One region of the Paraburkholderia sabiae genome, then DNA from elsewhere that is predicted to be linked to it. Evidence: riboswitches for the same ligand, from Rfam matches in the RefSeq annotation. Region 1 holds a riboswitch; each other region holds the start of a gene.
What was found. A riboswitch is a leader RNA that binds a small molecule or an ion and turns the genes downstream of it on or off. The one in region 1 is predicted to bind cobalamin.
Positions count from the first base shown of each region.

Region 2: it holds a riboswitch for cobalamin, as region 1 does, so the genes downstream of both, QEN71_RS25145 (TonB-dependent receptor domain-containing protein) here and cobA (uroporphyrinogen-III C-methyltransferase) in region 1, are expected to answer to the same signal.
Region 3: it holds a riboswitch for cobalamin, as region 1 does, so the genes downstream of both, QEN71_RS12510 (CbtB domain-containing protein) here and cobA (uroporphyrinogen-III C-methyltransferase) in region 1, are expected to answer to the same signal.

Region 1 covers NZ_CP125295.1:1,945,624-1,947,818, reverse strand. The annotation lists gene cobW (cobalamin biosynthesis protein CobW) at 1-243, opposite strand, end outside; cobalamin riboswitch at 405-679, opposite strand; cobalamin riboswitch at 749-1,006, shown strand; gene cobA (uroporphyrinogen-III C-methyltransferase) at 1,160-1,876, shown strand; gene QEN71_RS08700 (cobalamin biosynthesis protein) at 1,873-2,195, shown strand, end outside.
Region 2 covers NZ_CP125295.1:5,597,173-5,599,367, reverse strand. The annotation lists gene QEN71_RS25150 (ATPase) at 1-334, opposite strand, end outside; cobalamin riboswitch at 567-830, shown strand; gene QEN71_RS25145 (TonB-dependent receptor domain-containing protein) at 895-2,195, shown strand, end outside.
Region 3 covers NZ_CP125295.1:2,801,545-2,803,739, forward strand. The annotation lists gene QEN71_RS12505 (CbtA family protein) at 1-609, opposite strand, end outside; gene QEN71_RS12510 (CbtB domain-containing protein) at 631-855, opposite strand; cobalamin riboswitch at 895-1,061, opposite strand; gene QEN71_RS12515 (histidine phosphatase family protein) at 1,090-1,704, shown strand; gene QEN71_RS12520 (hypothetical protein) at 1,667-2,101, opposite strand.

The DNA of each region.
Region 1 (2,195 bases):
GCACAGGCAACCGTTGGCCAGCTCATACAACTGGCCTTCCGTTTCGTTGCCGTTTTCGTCGCACCCGATACCGCAGCCCTTCAGAATCTCGCCGTCGATGCCCAGTTCGCCGAACTCGTTGACGATCACGGCGATGCGCAGCCCGCCCGCGTGTTGAAGGATGTGACGCATCAACGTCGTTTTGCCGCTGCCGAGAAAGCCGGTGACGATCGTCACGGGAATCTTGCGCATCTGTGTCTGCATGATGGCTCCGTTGCTCGAAGGTCGTTCGAGTGACCCTGAAGGCGCGCTATGAATTAGCTGCGCTGTCATATGTGATGCACGGGGACGAAAACGGCGCCGCATCGGTATCAAACCGCTGCAGCGCATGAGGAATCGTGAACGCTGTGCCGCATCCCCGCAGCATGGCGTCGTTCACTCGGGCCGGTATCCGGGCTGATGAAAGCGCCGCCTCTCCTTCCCGCGCGAGCGTTTTCGCGCAGTGGATGTATCTGCATGGGCCGCTATTGGACGCACATGCAGCGAGGCCGGCTCTGCATCGTCTGCGCGATGCCTTCACCTACCGTTGCGGGGAGCAGCATAGTTTGGCCCGCCGATATGAACCGTGCGAAGCCCGCTATTTCCCGTTTAACTGCGCGCGCAGAAAGCGCGCGCGAGCACCAGAGTGCGTGCGAGTTTAGGCCCGGCGGCAGGCAGCGTCAAGGAAGCATCCGCGAAACTACGCAGCGACTCGCACAGCCCCGTGTGCTATCGTATGCGCGCATCTGGTGCCGCGCGGAACGCTCGAAGGTCTGCGCGGTTAAACGGGAAACAGGGAAGCGCCCGCTCGTCGCAACATGAAAGCGACGACCTCGCGCTCAGCCTGTGCTGTCCCCGCAACGGTCACGCGGCGAGCGGAAAACATCTTCCGCGCAGTGCGTTCAGAGCCACTGTCTGCCACTCGCAGATGGGAAGGCGAACGCGATGAGCCGCCAGCCCGGATACCGGCCCGATGCAAGGGGGCGAACGTAGATTCGCCATTCGCCGGCACCGCGGGAAACGGAGGCCAGCGCCCACGCGCGATGCAGACTCACACTATGGCAGCCGTCGCGCGTCACACGCAACATTGCATGACCTGTCACACACAAGCGCCCGCGCACATCGCGGCGCTCTCCTCGCGATGAGCCGCGCCTGGCTGATCGGCGCCGGTCCCGGCGACGTCGAATTGTTGACGCTCAAGGCCGCGCGCACGCTCGCGCTGGCTGACGTCGTGCTCGTCGACGATCTCGTCAATCCCGAAGTGCTCCAGTTCGCGCGCGACGACGCGCAGATCGTCTACGTCGGCAAACGCGGCGGCCACGCATCGACGCCGCAACACGAGATCATTGCCACGATGCTCGATCATCTGCGCGCGGGCCGCAGCGTCGCGCGTCTGAAAGGCGGCGATCCGTTCGTGTTCGGACGCGGCGGAGAAGAACAGCAAGCGCTGCAAGCTGCAGGCGTGCACGTCGAAATCATCAGCGGAATCACGGCGGGCATTGCTGCGCCTGCGGCGATCGGCGTTCCCGTCACGCATCGCGACTACGCGCAGGGCGTGATCTTCGTCACGGGGCACGGCGCGGGCGAGCACGAAGCGGACTGGCAAGCGCTCGCCGCCACACGCATGACGCTCGTCATCTATATGGGCATGCGTCGGCTCGGCGATATCGTCGATGCGCTCCTGAGCGCAGGAATGCCACCCGATACGCCGTGCGCCGCGATCGAATCGGCGACACGTCCCGAGCAGCGCCATGTCGCCGCGACGTTGCGCGAGTTCGTGCAGTGCGTCGCCGATGCTGGACTCGGATCGCCGTCGATCGTCGTAATCGGCGGCGTCGCGTCGCTGGCCGCGCCATGACAACGCTGATCGCGGGCATCGGATGCCGGCGCGGCGTGTCGGCGGAACAGATCGAAGCAGCCGTGCGTGAAGCGCTCGGCGACGCGCTTCCGTTCGCCGCACTGCGCGCCGTCGCATCGATCGAAACGAAGGCCGACGAAGCCGGACTCGTCGAGTTCTGCACACGCAACGCGCTGCCGCTGCATACGTTCACGCGCGAACAGATCGCCGCGCTCGATGCACCCATCAACGCATCTTCCGCCGCGCGAGAGCATCTCGGCGTCGACGGCGTCTGTGAACCGTGCGCGCGGCTCGCCGCGAACGGCGGAGAACTGCTCGT
Region 2 (2,195 bases), 2.9 Mb from region 1:
CGTTGTTCGCGTCGTGATTGGCCTGCGCCTGCTGTTCGGGCGCGAGGAGATCGAGCTGGTTGTCGGCTTCCTGACCGCGAGCGCGCGGCAGTTTCTCGAGGATCGCGTTGAGGCGGACCTGAGCGTCGTCGATTTTCGCGGACAACGCATCGCGTTCCGCCTGCAACGCATTGCGTTCTTCGCGGGTCTGTTCGAGTTCGACGCGGGTGGCTTCGCATTCGGCGCGCGCCTGGGCGAGCTGTTCTTCGAGTGCGATCCGGGCTTCGTTATAGCGCTGGCTGATCTCGATCAGCCGGCCGATGTTCTGTGACAGTGTTTCGAGTTCGGTGAGCATGTGCTGCGTCCTCTAAAGACATGGCATTCTAGCGCGGAATGTCGCACGCTCGGACATTTGTCTCGTTTCGAGACGTAACAGTAGCGCTTTAGCGCGGCATTATCCAGTGTGTTGCGCCGATGCGCGACCACGAATCACGCATTTTTACCCTTTAAAAAGGGGCTTTTTTAACAGTCGTCCCGCCGGAGTGCGGACGTCGGTCCTCGTTTCTTGACGCGTCTGTTCGTCACTTCTACACTGGCGGCACTTTGGTGCCCGCGCACGGTATCGCACCGCGCGCAGTTAAACGGGAAGCAGGGAGCGAAGTCCGCCCGGACGAGCCAACCTGCGCTGTCCTCGCAACGGTACAACGACTGCAGTTCCTGCAAGCCGATCCATGCACACATCGAGCCGACTCTATCGGCCGATGCCGTGCGAAACGCCACTGCGCGCGATGCGTGGGAAGGCGGGTCGGCCAGTCGTCAGCCCGGATACCGGCCAGAGCCAGGAGGCAAGGTGCTTCCTGAACAGGCATCGGCCCACGAGGAGCGGGCCGCGCACAGGCCCACAGGACTCATTCGATGCTGACCCCGCTGTTTGTCCATCCGGCGTTTTCGCGTCCGGTTTTTTCGCGCCCGCATGCGCCGCTCGCTGCACTTGCCGTCATGGCCTTCGCCTGCGTCCCGCTCGCGGCGCATGCACAGACGGACGACACCACGAACCCATCCGCCACATCCACGGATCCATCCGACAGCGCTGCGAATCGTCCGCAGAAGGAAGCGACGCTGTCGCCCATCGTCGTGACGGCGGACCGCAGCGCGCAGCGTCTCGCGGACGCGATCCCGCAGACCACGCTGTTCGATGCGCAGGACATCGCCGACACGACAGCACGCGACCTGCCCGGTCTGCTGCAGTTCGCACCGGGCGCACAGATTGTTCGCAACGGTGGCCCGGGTTCGACGTCGAGTCTCTTTCTGCGAGGCGCGTCGTCGACGCAATCGCTGGTGCTGATCGACGGCGTGCGTGTCGATTCAGTGAGTCAGGGCAATGCGCAGCTCGAACAGATTCCGCTCGATCAGATCGATCACGTCGAAGTGGTGAACGGCAATGTGTCGGCGTTATACGGGTCGGGTGCCATTGGCGGCGTGGTGCAGGTGTTCACGAAGGACGGTGGCAATCATCCGCCGCGTTTTCATTTCGACGTCGAATACGGCAGCTATCACACGCAGCGACAGGCGGCGGGCGTCGATGGCGCGCTCGACAAGGACGGCCGCACGACCTTCAGCTTCGAGGTCGCGCGCGCGAAGACGGATGGTTTCTCGTCGATCGATCCCGCGCTCGCGCCCGTCAATCCGAACGCGAACGGCTACTTCAACGAGAGCGTGAGCGCGTCGCTGCGTCACAAGCTCAACGACCGATGGGACATCGGCCTGCGCTATTTCCAGTCGAACGGCAACGACAGCTTCGACAATCCGTTCGGCCTGCCCACCGATCTCAACAACCTGCACAGCAAGGTTCAAACCGCGTCGGCGTTCGCGAACGGCAAGGTGACCGACTGGTGGACCACGCGCTTCGTCGTCGCGACGGGCAACGATCGCAGCAACACGTCGCTCAATGGCGACTATCTGTACCGCTACGATTCGGACAACCGGCAGTACACGTGGCAGAACGATTTCACATTCGCGAAGGACCAGAAGCTGCAACTCGGCTACGAGCATCTCGACCAGACGCTCGATTCGAACCAGTACAGCGCGCCCGACCGTCACGTGAATTCGGTGTTCGCGGGCTACACGGGGCGCTTCGGCAACAACCAGATTCAGGCGAATCTGCGGCGCGACCAGTACTCGGATTTCGGCGGAGCCAACAGTTACTATCTGGGCTA
Region 3 (2,195 bases), 860 kb from region 1:
CGCTTCGGGCACTTCGTTGACCGTCGGCAGCGCGATCTGGATCGCGGCGATGATCGCGACGAACACGATGCCGCCAATGATCGACGCGTTCCACAAGCCAAGGCGCGACATCAGGTGCTTGCGCACTTTCATCGAGAACACAGCCACGACGAGCGACGTGACGATCATCAGGAAGAACAGCCCGGTGCGCATGCCGATCGTATCGGGATCGCCGACTGAAGGCGGATTCGCCGGATACTTGATGGTCGGCACGAGCACGACGGCGACATAAGCGCCGAGCGCGAGCCACGCGGACAACGCGCGCGCGCCGAGCTTGCCGACGCGTCCGTGCAGATACGCGAAAGTCAGCGCGAACAGCCCGCCGAACGCCATGCCATACGCAACGACGCCCGTGAGCAGCCCAAGACCCGCCTGCGTGCCGCGGCTGACGATTTCTTCGTCATGATCGTGGCCGCCCGCGTCGCCGTGATCGTGCGCTGCGTGCATGTTTTCTTCGAACGAGATGGCCGTATCGACGAGCGGTTCGCCCGCGACGCGCGCGAACGCGAACGTGAGCAAGCCCGCGACGATGCCTGCGAGCATGCCTCGCATCAACAACTTACCAACCATGGTGATGACTCCCTTACGCGATCAGTGGCAAGGAAAGCCGAGCAGGTGGCGGCCGTCGTGCACGAATTCATGCACGTACATGCCGGGAATCAGCGACGTCGCGCCTTCTTCGGCGCCGACAAAGTACAGCGCGAGCAGCATCAGCAGACCGCCGAAGATGATCCAGGGCAGCAGTTCGCGAAGCGGAATCGGCGTGATGGCGGGTTGATCGGTCTGACCGGCGTGGTCGAGAGCGGTGTCATTCATGACGGACATCTCCTGGGGGTAACGCGCCCCGATAGTCGATTGATGAGGGAAGTCGAAGCTTGGGTCTGGCTTCCGGCTGGTGTCCTGCATGTTTGCGTACGCATTGACTGCCGATTACAGTGGCGCGACCGCGCCGGGCTTGCACCGGCTTCCGCGCTTCGAGTGGCGTCTATTCTACGCGCTAAACTGCGACACGCTCCCGACTTTCTCCACTGTCCACACATAGAGCCGCCGATGCGCACACGTCTGTTGTTGATCAGCCATCCGGCGACGGCCGCGCAGCGCAAAGGCGCGTTTCCCGCCGACGATCCGCTCGATGCACATGCTATCGAAGAAGCCGCGGCTTTCCGGGTGGCGAATGCGGATCGGCTGAACGCGGATCTTGCGCTGAGCAGCCCCGCTCCGTGCGCGCGCGAAACGGCTCACGCGCTCGGATTCGCGGCGCATGCAGAGCCCGCGCTCGCCGACGCGGATTACGGACGCTGGCGAGGCCGCCGTCTGCTCGAACTCGCCGACGAAGAGCCCGACGCGCTCGCCACATGGACGCGCGATCCATCCGCCGCGCCGCATGGCGGCGAATCGTTCGATGCGCTGAAGCTGCGTGTCGGCGGCTGGCTCGATGCGTTCGAACAACGCGGCAACGTGATCGCCGTCACACATGCAAGCGTGATCCGCGCGGCCCTGATGCATATATTGCAGACGCCGCCAGCAACGTTCGCGCGGATCGAAGTGCCGCCGCTGGCCATCGTCGAACTGCGGCACAACGAGCGCGGCTGGACATGGTGGCCCGCGCCTCATCGTCATACGGGACTCACAACGACGGACACGACAGCACCTGCTGCGGATTGAGTGTCGTACCCGGCATGCCGTCCGTGGCAGGCGTGCCTTGCGTCGGCATGGCGATCAGGCGCACGGCGTCCGTGCCCGCATTCGCCAACACGTAGCGTTCGGGGCGGCCCTGCGCCTGCCAGTACGCGCGATAGACGCCGCCATCCATCGTCACATGCAGCGTGCCGCGCACGGTCTTGCCGCCCGCGATGAAATCGACGGGTTCGCCGTCCCGCAACGCAAAGCCCTTCGCGGCCTGCGTGCCCGATGCAGCCGTTGCCCGCGACTCAGCCGATTCGGCCGCTTCAGCCGATACCCCCGCGCCCGACAGCACGCCGCAAAACGCATCGCCCGTCGCGGCAATCGACAGTTGCGCGACAGTCCACAGCGCGAGCGGTGCAATCGTTCTGAGTTTCATGAAGTGCCTCGTATTGCTGGGAACGGCGCGCATCGTCGATGGCAACGCTGCGCAGTGCAAAGCGCATACCCAGTCACCGTGAAGTGAAGCCGCG